2 regions of the Siccibacter colletis genome follow, and region 1 is predicted to be linked to the other one. Evidence: predicted binding sites of a transcription regulator. Region 1 holds the regulator's gene; the other holds the start of a gene.
What was found. Region 1 encodes PhoB, which activates phosphate uptake and scavenging genes when phosphate is short. Its sites were predicted from a motif close to CTGTCATAAAACTGNCNNAT; they were not measured.
Positions count from the first base shown of each region.

Region 2: a site for PhoB is predicted at 1,998-2,017, ahead of glpT (glycerol-3-phosphate transporter). Genes of this name have one in related genera too.

Region 1 covers NZ_CP074352.1:898,522-910,694, reverse strand. Annotated here, with positions in the region: gene malZ (maltodextrin glucosidase) at 1-1,775, opposite strand, end outside; gene proY (proline-specific permease ProY) at 1,935-3,308, opposite strand; gene brnQ (branched-chain amino acid transporter carrier protein BrnQ) at 3,384-4,703, opposite strand; gene phoR (phosphate regulon sensor histidine kinase PhoR) at 5,104-6,414, opposite strand; gene phoB (phosphate response regulator transcription factor PhoB) at 6,437-7,126, opposite strand; gene sbcD (exonuclease subunit SbcD) at 7,314-8,528, shown strand; gene sbcC (exonuclease subunit SbcC) at 8,525-11,680, shown strand; gene KFZ77_RS04385 (DeoR/GlpR family DNA-binding transcription regulator) at 11,702-12,173, opposite strand, start outside.
Region 2 covers NZ_CP074352.1:2,791,160-2,803,332, forward strand. Annotated here, with positions in the region: gene nrdB (class Ia ribonucleoside-diphosphate reductase subunit beta) at 1-212, shown strand, start outside; gene yfaE (class I ribonucleotide reductase maintenance protein YfaE) at 216-473, shown strand; gene glpT (glycerol-3-phosphate transporter) at 519-1,871, opposite strand; gene KFZ77_RS13450 (nicotinamide mononucleotide deamidase-related protein YfaY) at 2,227-3,423, opposite strand; gene KFZ77_RS13455 (YfaZ family protein) at 3,516-4,058, opposite strand; gene KFZ77_RS13460 (catalase) at 4,321-5,772, shown strand; gene KFZ77_RS13465 (sensor histidine kinase) at 5,815-7,230, opposite strand; gene tctD (transcriptional regulator TctD) at 7,217-7,891, opposite strand; gene KFZ77_RS13475 (Bug family tripartite tricarboxylate transporter substrate binding protein) at 8,071-9,051, shown strand; gene KFZ77_RS13480 (tripartite tricarboxylate transporter TctB family protein) at 9,063-9,494, shown strand; gene KFZ77_RS13485 (tripartite tricarboxylate transporter permease) at 9,507-11,018, shown strand; gene menE (o-succinylbenzoate--CoA ligase) at 11,021-12,173, opposite strand, start outside.

The DNA.
Region 1 (12,173 bases):
ACGTTCGCTTCCTGCAGCTCGCCTTCACCCTCCAGCCGCTGCCATTCGCGTCCGTCCGTCAGCGGCGACGGCGGCAGCGTCACGTGCTGAGCCTCACCCCGGTTGATAGCCACCAGCACCCGCTCACCCTGCAGCACGCGAACAAAGATAACCACATCGCCTTCAGCATACTGCACGCAACAGCCGCCGCGCCGTAGCGCCGGGCTGCGCTTGCGCAGGGCCGCCATGCGCTGATACAGCGCCAGCAGGGTCTGGTCCTGCTGCTCCGCCCGCCAGGGATAGGGTTTACGGCAGAACGGATCGTTATTGCCGTCCAGCCCCACTTCATCGCCATAGTAGATGCACGGCACGCCGGGCCAGCTGAACAGCCACACCACCGCCAGAGGCAGACGCGCGACGTCTTTACCAAGCAGCGTTTTAAAGCGCGCGGTATCGTGGCTGTCGAGCTGGTTGAACATGCGCAGCTGCTGCTGGTGCGACAGCCCGGCGCGGTACTGCTCCATCCAGGCGATACAGGTTTGGGCATCGAGCTGCTGCGGGTCGTAAGAGATATCGGTATTCGCCAGGAACCCCCACAGCGGAAGGGTAAAGCCGCGGTAGTTCATCGCCGCATCTTCGGCATCGGCCTGCAACCAGGCGCGGGCATCGCCGAAATGCTCCCCGAACACAAACGCCTGTGGATTCTCCGCCTTCGCCGCCTGGCGAATGGCGGCAACGTGTTCACGATTGTTTTTCGCGCCGCCCTCTTCCCCCAGCATATGCACCACGTCCAGCCGCCAGCCATCCATTGACCAGGGCGCTTTCAGCCAGTGGCGCACGATGCTGTTCTCGCCGCCGTAGATTTCCGCTTTAAGCCCGGCGGAGCGAAAGTCGAGCTTCGGCAGGCTGGCATAGCCGAGCCAGTCCAGCGCCTTGCCCTCCTCCGAGAACTGATACCAGTCGCGCCACGGCGAGTCAGGGTGGTGACAGGCGCCCTGCCCGGTCTGCTGATGACGGTCAAACCACGGGTGGGAATCCCCGGTGTGGTTGAACACGCCGTCGAGGATCAGCCGCATTCCGCGCTGACGGGTGTTTTCGCGCAGGCGCAGCAGCGCCGCATCGCCGCCAAGCTGCGGATCGACGTGGCGGTAGTCGGCGGTGTCATATTTGTGCACGCTCGGGGCCACGAAAACCGGATTGAGATAGAGGGCGGTGACGCCAAGTTTTGCCAGCCAGGGTAACTTTTCGCTGATGCCGTCCAGGTCGCCGCCGTAGAAGGTGGACCCGCCCGCCTCGGCGGTCAGGGGGGCGTCCCATTCGCGGCGCACAATGTCATGCCCGACGGCGTGGTGATAGTAGACCGCGTCCTGCTCGGGGCGGCGCTGGCTGCCGCGCGCGAAGCGGTCCGGGAAGATCTGGTAGAACACCTGATCCGCCACCCACTCCGGCCCGCTGTCCGGCAGGTCGATGGCAAACTGCTCAAGGCTGGCGGGCGGAAATTTTGCCAGCCCCTGTGGGGTAAACCACATCTGCCGGTCAGGCCACAGCAGCTTAAAGCTGTAGCGGCGGCGCGGCTGGCCGCTGCTGAGATCAACGTTTCCGCGCCAGGCCGTAATCCCCGGCGGCGTAGCACCGCGCACGCGGGTCATGCGCAGCGCGGTCTCTTCGTTATCCAGCTCGTAGCGCAGCATTACCCGCTCCGGCAGCGCGTCTCCCGCCAGCCAGAGGGTGATCAGTAAGCTCTCCTGCTGCTGCTTTACAAACGGCGCAACCGGCAGATGCCAGGCATTCAACATAGCGTTTCTCCCTCATATTTATCGCCGCCACCTTGCCATAACGCGCGTGTGTCGCCCTCCTCACTGCGTGCGGATTACGGGGAGGAGACGCGGGGCGGAGGTCGTCTGTGAGCGTAGAGGGAAAACAAAAATCCCGCCAGCGCGGCGGGGTTGAAGTGGTCAGCGGACGAGCGCTTTTTTCCTGTCGTGGCGGCGTTTGAACACCCAGCCCACCAGCAGCAGCGCAATCCAGGCAAAGCCCACGTACAGCGAGATGCGGGTTTCCGGGTGGTAGCCAATCAGACCAATAATAAACACCAGGAACAGCAGCCCGACTACGGTAGTGGCTACGCCGCCCGGCACTTTGAAGGTCAACGCTTTTACCTCTTCCGGCGGCAGGCGCTTACGGAAGGCAATCTGCGACAGCAGGATCATGATCCATACCCATACCGTGGCGAAGGTCGCCAGCGAGGCGATCACCAGGAAGACGTTCTCCGGCATGATGTAGTTAAGCCAGGCTGCGAACAGCAGCGCCACGGTCATCACCAGCACCGTCACCCACGGAATGCCCTTGCTGGAGGTTTTCGCAAACATCTTCGGCGCGCTGCCCTGCTCCGCCATACCGTGCAGCATACGTCCAACGCCGAACACGTCGCTGTTGATTGCCGACAGCGACGCGGTGAGCACCACAAAGTTGAGAATGCTGGCCGCAAAGGTAATGCCCAGATGCTGGAAGGTGAGCACGAACGGGCTGCCGTTGGTGCCAACCTGGTTCCACGGATAGATGGACATGATGACGAACAGCGTCCCGACATAGAACACCAGAATGCGCATCGGCACGGAGTTAATCGCGCGCGGAATCGATTTCTGCGGATCTTTCGCTTCCCCGGCGGTGATGCCGATAATTTCAATCCCGCCATAGGCGAACATCACCATCTGCAGCGACATCACCATGCCGAGCCAGCCGTTGCTGAAGAACCCGCCGTTGCTCCACAGATTACTGATGCCGGTGGGCTGACCGCCGTTGCCGATGCCCCAGATAATGATGCCGATACCGGCGGCGATCATGATGATAATGGTGGCAACTTTGAAGAACGAGAACCAGAACTCCAGCTCGCCGAACACCTTCACGCTCATCAGGTTAACCGCGCAGATGATCATCACCACGCTCAGCACCCAGATCCAGTGCGGCACCGTCGGGAACCAGACGCTCATATAGATGCCGAACGCGGTAACGTCGGCAATGGCGACAATCAGTATTTCGAAGCAGTAGGTCCAGCCGGTGATGTACCCCGCCAGCGGCCCGAGGTTCTCCTGGGCATAGCGTGAAAACGAGCTGGCCGCCGGGTTATGGACCGACATCTCGCCCAGCGCGCGCATAATAATGTACGCCGCCACGCCGCCAATGATGTAGGCCAGCAGCACGCTCGGCCCGGCCATTTTGATGGCGTCCGCCGAACCATAAAAAAGCCCGGTGCCAATCGCCGAGCCTAACGCCATAAAGCGGATGTGCCTTGTGCTCAAACCGCGTTTAAGCGAGTTCACCTTTTCCATCTTTTCTTTACCACCCAACACAATAAAAAAACCACGGAGCGACGGCCCCGTGGTTAGACATAATACTGCAAAGACTTAGTGCGCGTTTGACGTCGCTTGCCGTCCCGCTGCGCGGTCCCAGATGATGGAGGCCACCAGCACCACCAGCGACGGGATGAGCCACGCCAGGTTTTGATCGGCCAGCGGCAGATGCTGCATCCAGCCCGGCAGGGTATCCGCCAGCGCCGAGGCTTTAACGCCGTCGATCAGACCCAGCACCAGGCTCACAAACATCGCCGGGGCAATCACGCGGGTCGCGTTGTTCCACCACGGGCGGGTGAAGCTTAACACAATCAGCACGATGCACGGCGGGTAAATGGCAGTCAGCACCGGCACGGAGATCTGGATCAGATGGCTCAGGCCGAGGTTAGAGACCAGCATGGAGAAGCCGCCAAGGATAAATACCAGCGTGCGATAGGAGAGCGGCAGGTACTGGGCGAAGAACTCGGCGCAGGCACAGGTCAGGCCAACCGCGGTCACCATGCAGGCGATGAAGATCAGCGCCGCCAGCAGGAAGCTGCCGCCGTTGCCGAAGGTGTGCTGGACGTAAGCATGCAGGATAGCCGCGCCGTTAGCAGACTGATCCACAAGGCTTGCGCTGTCGGAACCCAGACGGAACAGCGCCAGGTAAAGCAGCGTCAGGCCGACACCGGCAATCAGGCCAGCCCACACGGTGTAGCGGGTCAGCAGGCGGGCATCGCTCACGCCACGGGAACGTGCGGCGTTGACGATAACGATGCCGAACACCAGCGCGCCGAGGGTGTCCATCGTCAGATAGCCGTTCACAAAGCCGTTAGAGAATGCCGCATTCTGATAGGCGTCGGTCGCCACGCTGATATCCCCCGCCGGCCAGACGATAGCGGCCACGCTCAGCACCACCAGCGCCAGAATTTTCAGCGGCGCAAGGAAATTGCCCACGGTATCCAGCAGTTTGCCCGGATAGAGCGACACACCAATCACCAGCAGGAAGTAGACGATGCTGTAGATCAGCAGCGGCGCAACGCCGGTGCCGGTCAGCGGCGCGATGCCCACTTCAAAGGAGACGGTGGCGGTACGCGGCGTGGCGAACAGCGGCCCGACAGCGAGATAGCACACCGTAGCCAGCAGCACGCCCGCTTTTTTGCCAATCGGCGTGCTCAGGTTATCAACACCGCCGCCCACGCGAGCCAGTGCAATCACCGTCAGTACCGGCAGACCAACCGCAGTAAGCAGAAAACCCAACGCGGCAGTCCAGACGTTTTCGCCTGCCTGTAAGCCAACCATTGGAGGGAAGATGATATTGCCTGCGCCAACGAACAGCGCGAAGGTCATAAAGCCCAGGGCAATAATGTCGCGTGATTTTAAGTGATGGGTCATAAAACTCTTACGGCTCGTGGATATGGTGTTGTCGTTAAAAAGGCTTTTCGCCGTAACGTGGCGAAAAAGTGGTGATTACCTTGAAAAACAGCGGGATATGCTTCCCGGTTACGCAGGCGAAGAATAGTTTTTCGAATTACCGCGCAATCACAGTCTGACAGGTAACAACAGGGGCGCAATTTAAACGCTTATAACGTTTAAAGGCAAGGCGGGATCGTAAAACCAGACCATTATTCCAGATATGCAAAACGGACCAGTTTAAAACACTGTTTATTCACTTTAGCCACCGCCATTCATGCGACCAAAAAAGCATCAACTGGCGGAAAGCAATCATAGGTTTTACTTATGCGAAAAGGAAAAAGGCCAGAAATCTGGCCTGATGGAAAGTGATGCTGACAGCTTAAGAGGTGACCGCTTCGCGCGACGGCTGCACGATCAGCCGTTCAGGCAGGGTAAAGGAGAAGCAGGCTCCTTTTCCGGGCGCGCTTTCGATATCCAGTCGGGCGTCGTGATGGTTCACGGCGTGTTTGACGATCGCCAGCCCCAGCCCGCTGCCGCCGGTCTGGCGCGAGCGCGCTTTATCGACCCGGTAGAAGCGCTCGGTAAGGCGCGGAATGTGCTCTGAGGCGATCCCCGGCCCGTTATCAGAAACGCTGAACCAGGCACCGTGCGGCACGCGCTTCCAGCATACGGTGATCTCGGTGCCCACCGGCGTATGGTTAACCGCGTTATACACCAGGTTCGACATCGCGCTGCGCAGCTGCTCCTCATTACCGAGCACCACCAGATCCGGCTCGATCTCAAAGTGCAGCACGTGATTGCCGTGACTGAGGGTTTGCGCTTCGCGCTCCACGACGCGCAGCATCATCGGCACATCAATCTTTTCATTCAGCACCAGCGTCGGCGACGCCTCAATTTTTGACAGCGTCAGTAGCTGTTTCACCAGCCCTTCCATGCGGGAGGTCTGCTCGCGCATGGTGTGCAGCGCCCGGGAGCGTAACGGCTCATCAAGCTTCTGCTCCTGCATCATCTCCAGATAGCCCTGTAGCACCGTCAGCGGCGTGCGCAGCTCATGGCTGACGTTGGCGAAGAAGTTGCGCCGCGCCCCTTCGAGCTGGTGCATCTGGGTGATGTCCCGCGCCGCCATCAGCAGCTGTTGCTCGCTGTAAGGCATAATGCGGAACTCCAGATGGCGGCCGTTGTTGAGCACCAGATTGAGCGGACGGGAGAAGTCCTGCTTGTGAAGGTATTCGGTAAATTCCGGATAGCGCAGCAGGTTGAGAATGTTTTGCCCGTTATCATCCGGCCAGCGCAGCCCCAGCAGCTGTTGTGCCAGGCCGTTACACCAGAACATGGTACCCTCTTCGGTGGTGAGGATTACCGCGTCCGGCAGCGACTCGGCCCCGCTGCGAAAGCGTTTGATCAGGCTACCCAGTTCGCGACGGCGCTTTTTATTGCGCATCTGCATCTGGTACAGCCCGTAGAGCAGCGGCTCCCAGCTGCCGCTGCCCGGCGGCGGCGTCATGCTGCGGTCAACCCACAGCCACCAGGAGAGGCGAAGAAGATTCCAGAAATGCCAGATGAGCAGTCCGGTTACCGCCGCCAGCAAAAACCACGGCAGATAACCAAATATCGCGCCAAGGATGAATGCGGGAAGGCAACATAACACCAGCTCCAGCACCAGCCTTTTCCATGACAGCCGTTCCAGCACGGGTCACACTCCAGTCAGATTGTCAGAAACGCGCAGAGAAACGATATCCCGTCCCGCGTACCGTTTGCACCATACGATCGTGGCCGCTGTGTTCCAGCGCCTTGCGCAGACGACGAATATGCACATCCACCGTGCGATCCTCGACGTACACGTTGGTGCCCCAGACGTTGTTCAGCAGCTGTTCGCGGCTGTATACGCGCTCCGGGTGAGTCATGAAGAAGTGTAACAGCTTAAATTCAGTCGGTCCCATGTCCAGCGGATTGTCGCCGGTCATGACGCGGTGTGATGACGGGTCGAGACTTAAGCCCTGCATCTCGATCACCTCTTCCACCGCCATCGGCGAAATGCGGCGCATAACGGCTTTGATGCGCGCCACCAGCTCTTTCGGCGAGAAGGGTTTGGTGATGTAGTCATCGGCACCGGTTTCCAGCCCGCGTACCCTGTCTTCCTCTTCACCGCGCGCGGTCAGCATCATCACCGGAATATCACGGGTGAGGGCTTCGCGTTTGAGATGCTTGATGAACTGCAGGCCGGAACCGCCAGGCAGCATCCAGTCGAGCAAAATAAGATCGGGCCAGGGTTCATTGAGATTGTTTACTGCGCTGTCATAATCCTCAGCTTCAACAGGCTGAAAGCCGTTTTGCTCGAGCACGAAGCACACCATTTCACGGATAGGAGCTTCATCTTCTACGACCAGAATGCGTCTCGCCATAATTTGCCCTGTTATATAAGTCATCAATATTAAACGCGGCGCCATTATGCTTCACATTTATGACAGATTTATGAAAAACATGACCGGTATATGACCGCAGAAAATGAGTATGTCACAGCGTCGCGACATCTCCCGTCCAGCTTGTTTATAATCGCCCCCACGCATTTTTTCCATGAAGGATCCCCGCATGCGCCTGATTCACACCTCTGACTGGCACCTTGGGCAGAATTTTTATACCAAAAGCCGCGCCGCCGAGCATCAGGCGTTTCTCGACTGGCTGGTCGCGACCGCGGCAGAGCAGCAGGTGGACGCCATCATCGTGGCGGGGGATATCTTTGATACCGGCACGCCGCCGAGTTACGCCCGCGAGCTGTACAACCGGTTTGTGGTGAATCTGCAGGCCACCGGCTGCCAGCTCATCGTGCTGGGCGGGAACCACGACTCGGTCGCCACGCTGAATGAATCCCGCGAGCTGCTGGCCTGCCTCAACACCTGGGTGTTCGCCAGCGCCGGGCTGGTGGCCGAGAACCAGGCCCGGGTACTGCAGTGCCGCGACGGCACGCCCGGGGCGATCCTCTGCCCGGTGCCGTTTCTGCGCCCGCGCGACATCGTAAAAAGCCAGGCGGGTCTGTCCGGCAGCGAAAAACAGACCCAACTGCTGCACGCCATTACCGATCACTACCAGCAGTGCTATGACGCGGCCTGCGCCCTGCGCGGGGATCGCGACCTGCCGATCATCGTCACCGGGCACCTTACTACCGTCGGGGCCAGCAAAAGCGATGCGGTGCGCGACATCTATATCGGCACCCTGGAGGCGTTCCCGGCGGAGCGCTTCCCCGCCGCGGATTACATCGCGCTGGGGCATATTCACCGCCCGCAGAAGGTGGTTTCCACCGGGCACATCCGCTACTGCGGGTCGCCCATCGCCCTGAGCTTCGATGAAACCGGCAGCGAGAAAAGCGTGCTGCTGGTGGAGTTCAGCCACGGCAAACTCCAGGACATTACACCGCTGCCGGTGCCGGTCACCCAGCCGCTGGCGGTGCTGAAAGGCGATTTAACCGCGATTGAAAGCCAGCTGGAACGCTGGCGCGATGCCCCCGCCAGCCCCAAAGTGTGGCTGGATATTGAAGTCAGCGGCGAGGCCTTTATGTATGACATGCAGCGCCAGGTGCTGGCGATGACGGAAGATCTGCCGGTAGAGGTAGTGCTGCTGCGCCGCAGCCGCGAACAGCGCGAGCAGATGGCTGCCGGAGAGCACTACGAAACCCTGAGCGAGCTACAGGTTGAAGAGGTGTTTGACCGTCGGCTGGCGCTGGAAGCGCTGAGCGAGGAAGAAAAACCGCCGCTGCGCACCCTGTTAGCCCGAACGCTGGAAGAGATGCAGCAGGAGGATGACGCATGAAAATCCTGAGCCTGCGGTTAAAAAACCTGAACTCCCTGAAAGGCGAGTGGAAAATCGACTTTACCGCCGAGCCGTTCGCCAGCAACGGTCTGTTTGCCATCACCGGCCCCACCGGGGCGGGGAAAACCACCCTGCTGGACGCCATCTGCCTGGCGCTTTATCACAAGACGCCGCGCCTGAGTAATATTTCCCAGGCGCAGAACGATCTCATGACCCGCGATACCGCCGAGTGCCTGGCGGAGGTGGAGTTTGAAGTAAAAGGCGTGGCGTATCGCGCGTTCTGGAGCCAGTACCGGGCGCGTAATCAGATCGAAGGCAACCTGCAGGCGCCGCGCGTCGAGCTGGCCCAGGTCAGCGACGGCAAAATCCTCGCCGATAAAATTAAAGACAAGCTGGATATGGTCGCCGCCCTCACCGGGCTGGACTACGACCGCTTCACCCGGTCGATGATGCTCTCCCAGGGGCAGTTTGCCGCCTTCCTCAATGCCGACGCCAAAGAGCGCGCCGAACTGCTGGAGGAGCTGACCGGCACCGAAATTTACGGCCTGATTTCGGCAAAAGTCTTTGAAAAGCATAAGGAAGCGCGCAGCGCGCTGGAGAAGCTCGAAGCCCAGGCGCAGGGCGTGATGTTGCTCGACGCCGAACAGCACCAGCAGCTGACGCAAAGTTTGCAGGCGCTTACTGACGAAGAAAAACAGCGTGTCGCCGAACAGCAGACGCTTCAGGCGCAGCAGCAGTGGCTGAACCAGCTGGCCGGGCTGACGGCGGAACAGCAGCGCACCCGCCAGGCGCATGCCGGGGCGGAACAGGCGCTGAAAGAGGCCGCACCGGCGCTGGAACAGCTCAGCCGCGCCCTGCCCGCCGAGAAGCTGCGGCCCTGGTGGCAGCAGCGCCAGGAGCGTCAGCAGGCGCAGCAGCAGATCGCCCGGCAGCGAGAGAATGTGAATGCTCGCTTACAGCAGGCGAGAGTACGCCGCCAGCAGGTGCGCCAGCTGGCTGACGGCCAGCTCAGGTCGCTGCACGCTGAAATCAGCCAGACCGAGAGCTGGTTGAGCCAGCACGACCGCTACCGCCTGTGGAGCGCGGAGCTGACCGGCTGGCGCATGGCCTTTGCTCAGCAGCAGCGCGATGAAAAACAGCGCCGGGAACGCGAGCAGGCTATCGCGGCCAGTCAACAGAAGCTGGCGTTGCTGCCAGCGGCGGCGCTCTCCCTGAACCGGGAAGAAGTAAGTACTCATTTACATCAGTTGAACGCCTCGCGTCGCGAGCGTCAGCAGCTTGCTGCCCTGCAACCGCAGTTCGCCGCGCTGAACAAACGCCGGGCAGAGCTGGAGGGTGAACTCGCCGCGCTGGATAAACAGATTGCCGACGAGGAGGTGGAGCTGGCAGCACGCCGCCAGCGTTACAAAGAGAAGCGCCAGCACGAAAGCGATCTGGAAACCCTGGTGGAACAGGAACGCATCATTCAAAGCCTGGAAGCCGAGCGCGCCCGCCTCCAGCCGGATACCCCCTGCCCGCTGTGCGGCTCCACCAGCCACCCCGCCGTTGCCCGCTATCAGGCGCTGCAGCCCGGCGAGAATCAGCAGCGGCTAAACGCCCTCAAAAAAGAGGTTGCGGCCCTCGCTGAACAGGGCTTCGCGCTCAAAGGCCAGCTGGATACGCGCCGCCAGCAGCGTGAGAAGCTGGCGGCGTCGCTCCATGCCCTGAACGAAGATGAGGCCGCGCTGAACGCCCGCTGGCAGCAGTGCTGCGCCGCGCTGCGTATCGCCCTGACGCCACAGGACGATGTTACCGGCTGGCTGGATGAGCAGGAGCAGTATGAAGCCCGGCTGCGCCAGCTGGATGAGCGCCTGACGCTGGAAGCCCAGCTGCAGAAAGACCAGCAGCACCTCAACGACCAGACCGTGGAGATCGCCCGCCAGCGTGATGCGCTCTGCACGGCGCTGGACCAGGTCGGGCTCACCCATCCGGCAGCCGGAGAGGAGGACGTCTGGCTGGCGGCGCGTCAGCATGAGTCACAGCAGTGGCTGCACCAGCAGGAGACCTTGCCGCAGCGGCGTCAGCAGGCCGCGACGCTGGAGAATCTGCTCGCTACCCTGGAAGATGACGGCTCCACCCCGCCGCCGCTGGCTGAACATGAACGCGAGCGCGCGCTGGAAGGCTGGCAGACGCTGCACAGCGAGTGCAGTACACTCGGCGGCCAGCTTACCCTGCTGGAGGCACAGCTTAAGCAGGCGGAAGCTGAACAGCGTGAGGCTGAGCGGCGCTTCGCAGAAGAACTGGATGCCAGCCCCTTTGCCGATGAGGCTCAATTCCGCAGCGCGTTGCTTGATGAGGCACAGCGTGTGGCGCTGGAACAGCGTAAGCAGCAGCTGGAGCGACAGGTACAACAATGCAGCGTGCTGATGCAGCAGGCGGAAAACGCGCTGGCGCAGCATCAGGCGGCGCGCCCGACCGGGCTGGATGCCGATACCGATGTGTCCGTTGTGTCGGCCCGGCTGGCAGCGCTGACTCAGCAGCTGCGCGACAACACCACGCGTCAGGGCGAGATCGCCCAGCAGCTGCGCCACGACGCCGAAAACCGCACCCGCCTCGCCGGAATGCAGCAGGAGATGGCCTATGCGCGTGAGGAACTGGAGCGCTGGGGCCAGCTCAACCATCTGATTGGCTCGCAGAAAGGGGATAAATTCCGCAAATTTGCCCAGGGGCTGACGCTGGATAATCTGGTGTGGCTGGCTAACAACCAGCTGACCCGCCTGCACGGGCGCTATCTGCTGAAACGTAAAGCGAGCGACGCGCTGGAGCTGGAAGTGGTGGACACCTGGCAGGGCGACGCGGAGCGCGATACCCGCACGCTGTCCGGCGGAGAGAGCTTCCTGGTGAGCCTGGCGCTGGCGCTGGCGCTCTCGGATCTGGTGAGCCATAAAACCCGCATCGACTCGCTGTTCCTTGATGAGGGATTCGGCACCCTGGATGCGGAAACGCTTGATATCGCCCTCGACGCGCTGGATGCCCTCAACGCCAGCGGCAAGACCATCGGCGTCATCAGTCACGTCGAGGCGATGAAAGAGCGCATCCCGGTGCAAATCAAGGTCCACAAAATGAACGGGCTGGGCGTCAGCCGTCTGGCGCGTGAGTTTGCGGTGAAATAAATGGCCTGACCGATCTCCCGGTCAGGCTCTGATGACGTCGATTCCCCGGGCGGTGAACGGCGTCAGCAGACTCTCTTCGGTCGCGCTTTCCACCACCAGCGTATTCACCATGCTGACGTCGCCAATCACCCAGCGCGACGCGGTATTGATTTTTTCCGCCGAAGCCAGCACCACGGTTTCCGCCGCGCGGGTCGAGAAAGCACGCTTGATGCTCGCCTCTTCATAGTCGCCGGTGCTCAGTCCGGCCTCGCAGTGGATGCCGGTGACGCCCATAAAAAACAGATCGGCGCGCACCTTTGCGATCCCCTCGATTGCGGCCGCACCGACCGCGACCAGCGAATGCCTGTACAGCCGCCCGCCAATGACGACGACCTCAATCCTGGGGTGATCCGCCAGCCCCAGCGCAATGCCCGGACTGTGTGTTACCACCGTCAGCTCCAGATCCCGCGGCAGAAAGGTGATCAGTTCTGCAGTGGTGGTACCGCCGTCGATG
Region 2 (12,173 bases), 1.9 Mb from region 1:
AGTACGTCGAGTACATCACCAACATCCGTATGCAGGCGGTGGGCCTCGATCTGCCATTCCAGACGCGCTCTAACCCGATTCCGTGGATCAACACCTGGCTGGTGTCCGATAACGTGCAGGTGGCACCGCAGGAAGTGGAAGTCAGCTCTTACCTGGTCGGTCAGATTGACTCTGAAGTGAACACCGACGACCTCAGCGATTTCCAGCTCTGAGTGATGAATAACCGCATTACCTTACGCCTCACCGGCGCTCAGCTTGAGTGCCTGGAAGAGCATCCTTCTCTGCTGCTGGCGCTCGAGTCACATAAGGTGCCGGTAGAGTATCAGTGCCGGGAAGGGTACTGCGGGTCGTGCCGGACGCGTCTGGTGTCCGGGGAAGTCACCTGGCTTACCGAGCCGCTGGCGTTCATTGAACCAGGCGATATTCTGCCCTGCTGCTGTAAAGCGCGGGGCGATATCGAAATCGAACTGTAAAAAAAGCGGGCCTGATGGCCCGCCTTTTTCTTATCTGCCCTTCTCTTACCCGCGTTTCGCCGCGATCGCCTGATGGTGCTTGCGCTCACCGATCATCACCACAATCAGCAGCAGCACCGCCAGCACGCTTCCGCCAATCATGACGATGAAGCCGCCGTCCCAGCCGAAGAAGTCCACGGTGTAACCGACAATGGCACTGGCCGCCACCGATCCACCGAGGTAACCGAACAGCCCGGTAAAGCCTGCCGCCGTGCCTGCCGCTTTCTTCGGAGCCAGCTCAAGCGCGTGCAGACCAATCAGCATCACCGGGCCATAGATCAGGAAGCCGATAACAATCATGCAGATCATATCGACATGCGGGTTGCCCGGCGGGTTCAGCCAGTACACCACGGTGGCGATAGTCACCAGCGTCATAAAGAACACGCCGGTTGCGCCGCGGTTGCCGCGAAAGACTTTGTCCGACATCCAGCCGCACAGCAACGTCCCTGGAATACCCGCATACTCATAGAAGAAGTAGGCCCAGGAGGATTTATCCAGCGCAAAGTGCTTCACTTCCTTCAGATAGGTCGGTGACCAGTCGAGGATGCCGTAGCGCAGCAGGTAGACAAACACGTTGGCGATAGCGATATACCACAGCAACTTATTCGGCAGCACGTACTGCATGAAAATCTGCTTCGCGGTCAGCTCTTCCTCATGCTTATCGCTGTAGTCGTCCGGATAGTCGTTTTTGTACTCCTCAATGGGCGGCAGACCGCAGGACTGCGGTGTATCGCGCATGAGCGCAAAGGCAATCAGCGCCACGATGATGGCCGCAAACGCAGGCATATAAAGTGCCGCTTTCCAGTCATTAAACCAGGCCATACCCAGCAGGAACAGCAGCGGTGGCAGCCCGCCGCCGACGTTATGTGCGCAGTTCCACACCGACACAATCCCGCCGCGCTCCTTCTGCGACCACCAGTGCACCATGGTGCGCCCGCACGGCGGCCAGCCCATACCCTGGAACCAGCCGCACAGGAACAGCAGCACGAACATCACGGCGATGCTGGAGGTCGCCCAGGGCACAAAGCCCATAAACAGCATTACCGCCGCGGCGAGGATCAGCCCCGCCGGCAGAAAGACGCGCGGATTCGAGCGATCCGACACCGACCCCATAATGAATTTTGAAAAGCCGTAGGCGATGGAGATCCCCGACAGCGCAAAGCCCAGATCGCCGCGCGAGAAGCCCTGCTCAATCAGGTAAGGCATTGCCAGCGCAAAGTTCTTGCGCACCAGATAGTAGGCTGCATAGCCAAAGAAAATCCCCATAAAGATCTGCCAGCGCAGACGGCGGTACAGCGGATCGATCTGCCCGTCGGGCAGCCGCGATTGATGGGGTGCAGGTTGGAAAATACCGATCATTAAGCCTCCGGGGCCATATAGTTATTATCGTCAGCGGAAACGCCCGGCAACGAATCGCCTGTGTTAAACAAAAGGGTGCCAATGTTAGAAAAAGGCGGCCAATGTTACTGTGAAATGACACACGGAATGTTACAGATTTAAGACAAAACAACAAAAAAGAGCATCAGATCACGTTTTATGCTCGAAAACGCGCATTTACGAAGCAAATGCTGGTCGCTGATTTGCGTTATGTGAAGGCGGAATTTAGCGTGACAGCCTGTATGGCGGGATGAGACAGGATATGCAGGTCGGATACAGAGCCGCGCCCGGCAGGTTTGTCGGGCGCGGTAATGCAGCAGGGTATGGTTTTACCTGTCTACAGGGTAAGACGCTCCGTCACCCGCACCCAGCCATGACCCTGGGAGACATCATCCCCGTTGAGCAGACGGCGCAGCATGTTCTGGGCAATCATTGAGGCCACCGCCTGGCGCACCGGCAGGCGGTGATTCGCCAGGCTCAGCTGAACGCGAATAGCACGGCTGCCCGCGTCGCTGTGCAGCGCAAACAGCAGGCTGTCGTCCTGATGTGCCCCCGTCACCAGCGCCAGTGCGCCGTCCGCCGCCTGTGACAGCGCCCGCGCCCGGGCGGCGATCTCAGCCAGCGACTCAGCACGCGGTGCCAGCACTTCCCCATCCGCCAGCGGCGCGCCGGCCTGATTCAGCTCCAGCGACAGCAGGCCAGCGGTGAACTGCTCGCTCACGCACAGCCGCAGGTCACGGGCGCGCAGGCTCTCGGCCAGCAAACCCGGCAGCCCCACGGTACCTTCGAAAATCAGGCTCTCGCCGGCCACCTGGCGCACCTCCGGCCACAGGGCTTCCATCTGCGCCCGCTGGCTGGCCGGTCCGGTGAGTTTCAGTTCAATGATTGGCATGGAGGAGCGGTACCCCATCACCACGCCATCCGGCAGGTTCAGGTGGCTCAGACTCTGAGCAAGATCGCTTTCCGAACGGCCAAACGTAGTCAGGCGCAGGCACACCGGAGGGGCCGGTAGTTCAAAACGCTGCTGAATGCGCGGGAGGATCTCTTTCTCGACCATCACTTTAAATTCAGACGGCACGCCTGGGGTGAAGAAGAAGGTGCAGCGGTTAAGCGTCAGTGCAAAGCCGCAGGCAGTGCCAACCGGGTTATCGAGCATCTCGCTGCCGGCGGGGATCATCGCCTGTTTGCGGTTGCTGGGCGCCATCACCCGGCCACGGCTTTCGAAAAAGCGCGTCATATGCTCAAGCCACGACGCCTGCAGCTCCAGCTCAACGCCAGCGGCGCGTGCAGCAGCCAGCGCGCTAAGATCGTCGCTGGTGGGGCCAAGGCCGCCGTTGACGATAACCACATCGGCTTCGGTGCTGCGCTCCTGCAAAATGGCGATCAGGCTGTCGAGATCGTCGCCCACGGTGTTGCGGCGCGTGAAGGGTAAACCCTGCGTGAAGAGGTAATCGGCAAGCCAGGCGGCGTTGGTATCAACGATTTGCCCGTGCAGGACTTCATCGCCGGTAGAGAGCATTTCCACAGTTAACATCGACTTACTCCGCATAGAGTGAAGGCTCTACTATAGCGCAAGGCGATACCGGGGAAAGCGAAAAGGCGCGGCAATGTGCCGCGCCCTGGGGATCAGAAGGAGACGATGCCACCCACGTAAGGGCCGTCGGCCACCGCGTTGTCGCGATCGCCATCTTTGCCGGCGAGGTTGATGTAGCGATAACCCGCTTCGATGCTGATCGGACGCATAATGGTCCAGCGCACGCCGGCGTTCGCTTCTTCATAGTCCTTCACGCCGCTGGAGAGCGAGTCCGGGGAGTAGTAGTACTCGCCATACAGACGGAAGCTGTCGGTCAGCGGCCACTGCAGGCCACCGCCTACCGCCGCCGCATAGCCTTCGTCACCAGATTTCGGGTTCAGGTAGATGCCCTTGCCGCCCACGGTGGCCAGCAGCGGTCCCAGCGGCAGGTTCAGGCCGATGCCCAGCCCGCCGATTTCGCCGTCATCATCGTTATGCGCCCAGTTACCGCTCAGCGCCAGCCCGGTGGTATCGGTGCCAAAGCCCACGCCGACGTTGGTGTACTCTTTGCCCGCCTGGGCATTCACGCTGATGGCGCTGGCGTAGCCTGAAACAAACAATAAGCTGGCGATACCAGCAAGCACGACTTTTTTCATTTTTGCTCTCTTTATAAACTCACAATCGATGTGCCGGCATTGTACCGTTGCGCTTGTTGCTTTCAAGGCGCGATAAACCGTGTTTCTCCAGGGTATTGTAAGGAATTGAAACCTGCCGCTGCGTCTGAAAGGCACCAGCCATTCCTGCAATAGAAACTGCCAGATTGTTCTCGATCGGCCGGGCCGTTACCGTGTTGTGCGAAAAGTCAGTCCGATTGATTGCACAGAGCGATGATGCTCACCACTACCCGTTCGAGGAGCCATGATGAATAAGAAAGGGTTAACCACCGCCTCCGGCGCGCCTGTCGCCCATAATAACAATGTCGCCACCGCAGGCCCGCGCGGCCCGATGCTCCTGCAGGACGTCTGGTTCCTTGAAAAGCTGGCGCACTTCGACCGGGAAGTGATCCCTGAACGTCGTATGCACGCCAAAGGCTCCGCCGCCTACGGCACCTTTACCGTGACTCAGGACATTACCGCTTTTAGCCGTGCGAAAATTTTCTCTGAGATCGGCAAGAAAACCGACCTGTTCCTGCGCTTCTCCACCGTGGCCGGTGAACGCGGCGCGGCGGACGCCGAGCGCGACATCCGCGGCTTCTCCATCAAGTTCTACACCGAAGAGGGTAACTGGGATCTGGTGGGAAACAACACGCCGGTATTCTACCTGCGCGATCCGCTTAAGTTCCCGGATCTGAACCACGTGGTAAAACGCGACCCGCGTACCAACCTGCGCAACCCGACCTGGAAATGGGACTTCTTCTCCCACCTGCCGGAGTCGCTGCACCAGCTGACCATCGACTTCAGCGACCGCGGGCTGCCGCGCTCCTACCGTCATATGCACGGCTTCGGCAGCCACACCTACAGCTTCATCAACAGCGATAACGAGCGCTTCTGGGTGAAGTTCCACCTTAAATCCGCGCAGGGTATCGCTAACCTGATGGACGACGAGGCGAAACGTCTGGTCGCAGAGGATCGCGAAAGCTCCCAGCGCGATCTGTTTGAGTCCATTGAAGGCGGCGACTTCCCGCGCTGGAAATTCTATGTGCAGGTGATGCCGGAAGCCGACGCGTCACGCGTGCCGTACAACCCGTTCGACCTGACCAAAGTCTGGCCGCACGGCGACTATCCGCTGATCGAAGTGGGCGAGCTGGAGCTGAACCGCAACCCGGATAACTACTTTGCCGAAGTGGAACAGGTAGCAATGTCGCCGGCTAACATCGTGCCCGGTATTGGTTTCTCGCCGGACCGCATGCTGCAGGGGCGTCTGTTCTCTTACGGGGATGCGCACCGCTATCGCCTGGGGGTCAACCACCACCAGATCCCGGTGAACAAACCGCGCTGCCCGTTCCACAACTATCACCGCGACGGTGCAATGCGCGTGGACGGCAACAGCGGCAACGGCCCGACCTATGAGCCGAACAGCTTCGGGGTGTTCCAGGAGCAGCCGGACTACAGTGAGCCGCCGCTGTCGCTGGAAGGCGCTGCCGATCACTGGAATCACCGGGAAGATACCGACTACTTCAGCCAGCCGCGCCAGCTGTTTGCGCTGATTGGCGAAGAGGAGCGCCAGCGCATGTATCGCCGCATTGCGGATGACATGAAGTCGGTTCCGGAGTTTATCCAGCAGCGCCAGATCGGCCTGTTCAGCGAAGTGGATCCGGCTTACGGCGCGGGCATTGCCGCCGCGCTGGATGCGATTAACAACGCGAAATAATCCCCCTCACCGGCAGCCACGCTGCCGGTTTTTTTCCATGCGTCATCGATGCAGCGACAGGACGATGCGCACCCGCAGACCACCCAGCGTTTCGCTTTTTAGCAGTTCAGGCCGCGTCCGGTGCCAGCGGGCGATATCGTTGACCAGCGCCAGCCCCAGACCCGCGCCCGGTTGCTCAATCCCGCTTTCCAGCCGCTGAAACGGCTGCAGCGCCTGCTGCGACAGCGCACTCTCAATTCCCGGACCGCTATCCTCAATCTCAAGCCAGACCCGCGCCTGCATCGCCGTCACGCGAATGGTGATGGTTCCGCCCTCGGGGGTGTATTTCAGCGCGTTATCCAGCAGGTTGGCGCACAGCTCGCCCAGCAGAATGGGATCGCCCTCGACCCACAGCGCCCCGCTCTCACCTTCATAGCCCAGATCGATGCGTTTTATTCGCGCCTGCGCCAGCCGCGACAAACAGCATTCTCTCGCCACCGCAGCCATGTCCACCGCCTCAAACTCCCGCTCCCCCTGCTCTTTGCGCTTCAGCTGCGCCAGCAGCAGCAGACGCTCTGTCAGTTCCACGGTGTGATCCAGCGTGCGGCTGATGGCCTCCAGGCTCTCGCGCCACTGCGCCGGCTCCGGGCTGGCCAGCGCTACCGCAGTCTGCATTTTAAGTACCGCCAGCGGGGTTTTAAGCTGGTGCGACGCGTCGGCGCTGAACCGCTCCTGGCGGGCAATCAGGGCGCGTAACCTGTCGAGATAGCGGTTGAACGCCACCACCAGCAGCCGGGTTTCCGACCAGGGCAGCAGATGGTCTGGCAGTGGCGTGAGCACGCCAGGATCGCGGCGCACCATCATGCCCGAGAGCTGGCGCATCGGTTTCAATACCCGACGCAGCAGCCAGCCCGCCAGCAGCAGCGTTATCAGCACCAGCCCGCCCTGGCTCACCGCCGACGAGAAGAGCAGCTGCTGCGCCAGCAGGTGGCGGGACTGCAGCGTTTCCGCCACGGTGATCTCGACCATGCCGCTGACGCCCGCGCCATTTACCGGCTGCAACAGCCGGGCTGCGCGTATCGCCTGCCCGCGATAGGTCGCATGATAAAACCACGCCAGCGCCGGATAGAGCGTGGTGCGCGGCGTACCTGCCGGCAGCGGCGGAAGGTCGTCGTAGCCGGAAATCACCGTGCCGTTAATATCGGTGACTTTGTAGTAGAGCCGGTCATTCATATTGAGCTCAACGCTGTCGAGCACCACCCACGGCACCTCCACCAGAATCTGCTGGTTACGCACCACCAGCCGCTCTGCCACCATGCGCGCCGACGAGAGCAGCGTGCGGTCATAGGCCTGGGTAGCGGCCTGCATCGCGCTGAAATAGCTGGTGAAGGCGGAAAACAGCCACAGCAATAACAGTGGCAGCCCCAGGAACAACAGCAGACGGGAAAAGAGCGAGGGCGGCACGCTATGGCGTTTCATCACCGCACTCCAGCAGGTACCCGAGGCCGCGCAGCGTAGTGATGCGTACATTGCCTGGCTGAAGTTTTTTGCGCAGCCGGTGAACGTAAAGCTCGATGCTTTCCGGGCTGGCGTCGTCAGCAAGATTAAACACCTGATCGAACAGGTGCTGGCGCGATACCGGGCGACCGCGCCGGTACATCAGCACCGTGAGCAGCGCGCATTCGCGTGGGGTCAGGGCCAGTGGTTTACCGGCCAGCTCGAAGTAGCCTTCGTCGTGAAACGCCAGCTCGCCAAGCCGCTGGATCTCCTGTATCTGCCCTTCACTGCGCCTGAGCAAGGCGCGTAACCGGGCATCAAGCTCCTCCAGTTCAAACGGCTTTGGCAGATAGTCATCTGCCCCGGCATTCAGCCCTTTTACCCGCTCGGCCACTTCACTGCGCGCAGTCAGCAGCAGGACCGGCAGATGCTGACCGCGCTTGCGCAGCCGCTGCACGACCTGCAATCCATCCATGCGCGGCATGCCGATATCCAGCACCGCCATCGCGTAGCGCTCGCTTTGCAGCAGATGGTCCGCTGCCTGGCCGTCAAATACGCAATCCACTGCAAACCCGTGCTGCACCAGCGCTTTTTCCAGCCAGTGCGCCAGCTCACGATTATCTTCCGCCAGTAAGAGACGCATATCACATCCTGTAAAGTTTCTGCCGCGGTGAAAGGGAAATGAAAGGTTAACGTTTTAACAATCATGTAACTGAATCGCTACAAGGCGGTTCACATAATGAGAAAAACATCTGCCCCTGCGTGCTACGGACTGTAAAAACCGGGCACACCCACGTCACTGACCCGTATCGTGAGGACCCTATGAGCAAGCATTTCTGTCGTACCTTCATCGCTACTACTCTGCTGCTGAGCACCACATCGCTGCTGGCGGCGGAGCCACCCTCCCGCACCGAATGCATCGCGCCGGCCAAGCCCGGCGGCGGATTCGACCTGACCTGCAAGCTGATTCAGGTCAGCCTGCAGGAAACCGACGTGATAGAGAAACCCATGCGCGTGACCTACATGCCCGGCGGCGTCGGCGCGGTGGCCTACAACGCCATCGTCGCCCAGCGTCCTGCAGAGCCGGGTACCGTGGTGGCGTTTTCCGGCGGATCGCTGCTCAACCTCTCCCAGGGAAAATTTGGCCGCTACGGGGTGAATGATGTGCGCTGGCTCGCCAGCGTCGGCACCGACTACGGGATGATCGCGGTGCGCGCCGACTCACCGTGGAAAAGCCTCAACGATCTGATGGCGGCGCTGGAGAAAAACCCCGATAGCGTGGTGTTTGGTGCCGGCGCGTCTATCGGCAGTCAGGACTGGATGAAGACTGCGCTGCTGGCGAAACAGGCCAATGTCGATCCGCGCAAGATGCGTTATGTGGCGTTTGAGGGCGGCGGCGAGCCGGTAACGGCGCTGATGGGTAACCATGTGCAGGCGGTGTCCGGGGATATGAGTGAGATGGTGCCGTACCTGAAGGGCGACAAGCTGCGGGTGCTGGCGGTGTTCTCGGCGGAACGTCTGCCGGGCGCGCTGGCCAACGTCCCTACGGCGAAAGAGCAGGGCTACGACCTGGTCTGGCCGATCATTCGCGGTTTCTTTGTCGGGCCGAAAGTCAGCGATGCGGAGTATCAGTGGTGGGTAGAGACGTTCCGGAAGCTACAGCAAACCGAGGTGTTCAAAACCCAGCGCGATCTGCGTGGCCTGTTTGAATTCAACAAGAATGGTAAAGAGCTGGATACGTATGTGAAACAGCAGGTGGAAGAGTACCGCAAACAGGCCCAGGCCTTTGGCCTGGCCAACTGAGGAGCGCCATCATGAGCGATCGTATTTTTGCCAGTATCTGGCTTCTGCTCTGCCTCGGCGGCCTGGTGGTCGCCTGGCAGATCCACAGCGAGTACAGCTATGAACCCGTAGGCCCGCGTCCGTTCCCGGTGGGCATTCTGGTGCTGATGCTGCTCTGTTCGGTGCTGCTTCTGCTGCGCCATCCCGACCTGGTGGAGTGGCCGCATAAGGCGGTGCTGCAACGGCTGCTGATCATGGTGATCGCCCTGACGCTCTACGCATGGGCCTTCGAATGGCTGGGCTTCCCGCTGGCCACCGCGTTGCTCACCGCCGTATTCGGCATGCTGTTTGGGGCCACACTGCCCGCCGCGCTGGTCGCAGGTGCCATTATGGGCACTGCGTTCTGGTACGCGTTTGACTCGCTACTTGACGTCACGCTGCCGCTCGGTGTCTGGCTACGCTAACGGAGAACGCTAATGGATACCTGGTTATATCTCTCTCAGGGGTTTGCGGTCGCGCTCACCCCGGAAAACCTGATGATCGCCCTGGTTGGCTGCTTCGCGGGCACCATCGTCGGCCTGCTGCCGGGCCTCGGCCCGATTAATGGCGTGGCGATCCTGCTGCCGCTGGCGTTTGCCATGCACCTTCCGGCAGCCTCGGCGCTGATCCTGCTGGCGACCGTGTACATCGGCTGTGAATATGGCGGACGCATCTCCTCCATCCTGCTGAACGTGCCTGGCGATGCCGCCGCTATAATGACAGCCATCGACGGCTATCCGATGGCGAAACAGGGACGCGGCGGCGTGGCGTTATCGATTTCAGCCGTCAGCTCCTTTGTGGGCTCAATGATCGCCATCGGCGGCATTATTCTCTTCGCACCGACGCTGGCGCAGTGGTCGCTGGCGTTCGGACCGGCAGAGTATTTTGCCCTGATGGTGTTTGCCATTGCCTGCCTCGGCAGCATGATGGCGCAGAACCCGCTCAAGTCGTTTCTCTCGGCGCTGCTCGGTCTCGGGCTGGCCACGGTTGGCGTGGATGCCAATACCGGCGTTTACCGCTTTACCTTCGACAGCGTTCACCTCTCCGACGGCATTCAGTTCATCGTGGTGGTCATTGGGCTGTTCTCGGTATCGGAAATACTGCTGATGCTGGAAAGCACCAGCAGCGGTCAGACGCTGGTGCGTAAGACAGGCCGGATGATGTTCACTATGAAAGAGGCGGCAAGCTGCACCGCGGCCACACTGCGTTCATCGGTTATCGGCTTTTTTGTCGGCATCCTGCCGGGCGCCGGGGCAACCATCGCCAGTGCGATTACCTACATGACCGAGAAGAAACTTAGCGGTGATAAAGGGACGTTTGGCGACGGGGATATTCGTGGGGTGGCGGCACCGGAAGCGGCGAATAACGCCTCCGCTTGCGGCTCCTTCATTCCCATGCTGACGCTGGGCGTGCCGGGCTCCGGCACCACAGCGGTGATGATGGGCGCGCTGACGCTCTACAACATCACACCCGGCCCGGCGATGTTCACGGAGCAGCCTGATATCGTCTGGGGGTTAATTGCCGCCCTGCTGATCGCCAACGTCATGCTGCTGATCATGAACATTCCGCTGATCGGCCTGTTCACCCGCATGCTGACCATTCCGATGTGGTTCCTTGCGCCGGCCATCGCTGCCGTCTCTGCCGTGGGGGTTTACGCGGTGCACAGCACCACCTTTGATCTGGTGCTGATGGTGGCGCTTGGCGTGCTGGGCTACCTGCTGCGTAAGATGCACTTCCCGATGTCGCCGCTGATTCTGGGCTTTGTGCTGGGTGAGATGCTGGAACAGAACCTGCGGCGCGCGCTCTCCATCAGCAACGGCAACCTGGGGATCCTCTGGGAGAGCGGCGTGACGAAGTCGCTGTTACTGCTCGCCGTGCTGGTAGTGACGCTGCCGCCGTTGATAAAACTGCTGCGTAAACGCCGCAAGGCGACACTCCAGCCGGACTAAGTTCAGGCCAGTACGCTGGCAACCCACTCCTGAAGCTGGCGGCGCGAAAGCTTGATGCCGCCGGTTTTCAGGGTGTCCGGCAGCGGCAGCCAGTGCACCGGCTGCTGAAAGCGGGCCAGGCTCTCTCTGACCCAGGCGCTAAGCCGCTCGGGCAGTACGCCATCGCTACACTCCACCACCGCCACCGGGCGCTGACCAAACTCGGCATCCTTCACCGGCACTACAAACACCTGGCAGACGCCGGGATGGCGGGCGATCACCCGCTCAACCTCTTCCGGCTGAATGCCCTCCCCGGCGCTGAAAAACAGGTTATCGAGCCGCCCAACAATGGTGAGCCGTCCATCAGCGATGACGCCGCGATCCCGGGTAGCGAACCAGCCTTCAGCATTGGTGAGCGGCAGCAGCATGCCGTTATGCCAGTAGCCGCTGGCGAGGCTGGCCGCACGCACCCATACCTCGTTTGCTACGATCCTGACTTCGCGCCCCGGCAGCGGCGCGCCCACATCCGGCAAGCCGTCCGCCGCTTTGGCACAGACCGTGGAGGCCAGTTCGGTCATACCGTAGCCGCAGAAGCAGGCGATGCCCCGCTGCTGCGCCGCATGGGTCAGCTCTACCGGAATGGTCGCCCCGCCAAGCAGCACGGTATGCAGCGTCTCCGGCCGCTGAGGGTCATTGAGCAGCCGCCAGAGCTGGGTCGGCACCAGCGAGGCGTGGCTGCATCCGCTCAACGCCTGCGCCAGCCCCATCTCCTCCCGGACTGCCAGCTGCGCCCCGGCCAGCAGCCAGCGCCAGAGAATGCCCTGCCCGGAGACGTGAAACAGCGGCAGCGACAGCAGCCAGCAGTTGTCCTCGCTGAACGGGATTACCGCCAGCACGCCAGCCGCACTGGCAAGATGCGCACCGGGCGTATGCACCGCTGCTTTCGGCATCCCCGACGAGCCGGACGTTAGCGTCATGGTCGCCAGCCGCCGGGCATCCCACGCCACGCCGCAGTCGCCTGTAGCATTGTCCATGCGCAGCGCCGTCAGACCGGCAAGCGGCACGGCACCGTCGAGGGTCAGGGCAAAGCGCAGGGTCATCCCGGGCAGCAGCGCCGCCAGCTGCTCCGCCGGCAGCTGAGGGTTGAGCGGCAGCAGGCGCGCCCCGCACTGCAGT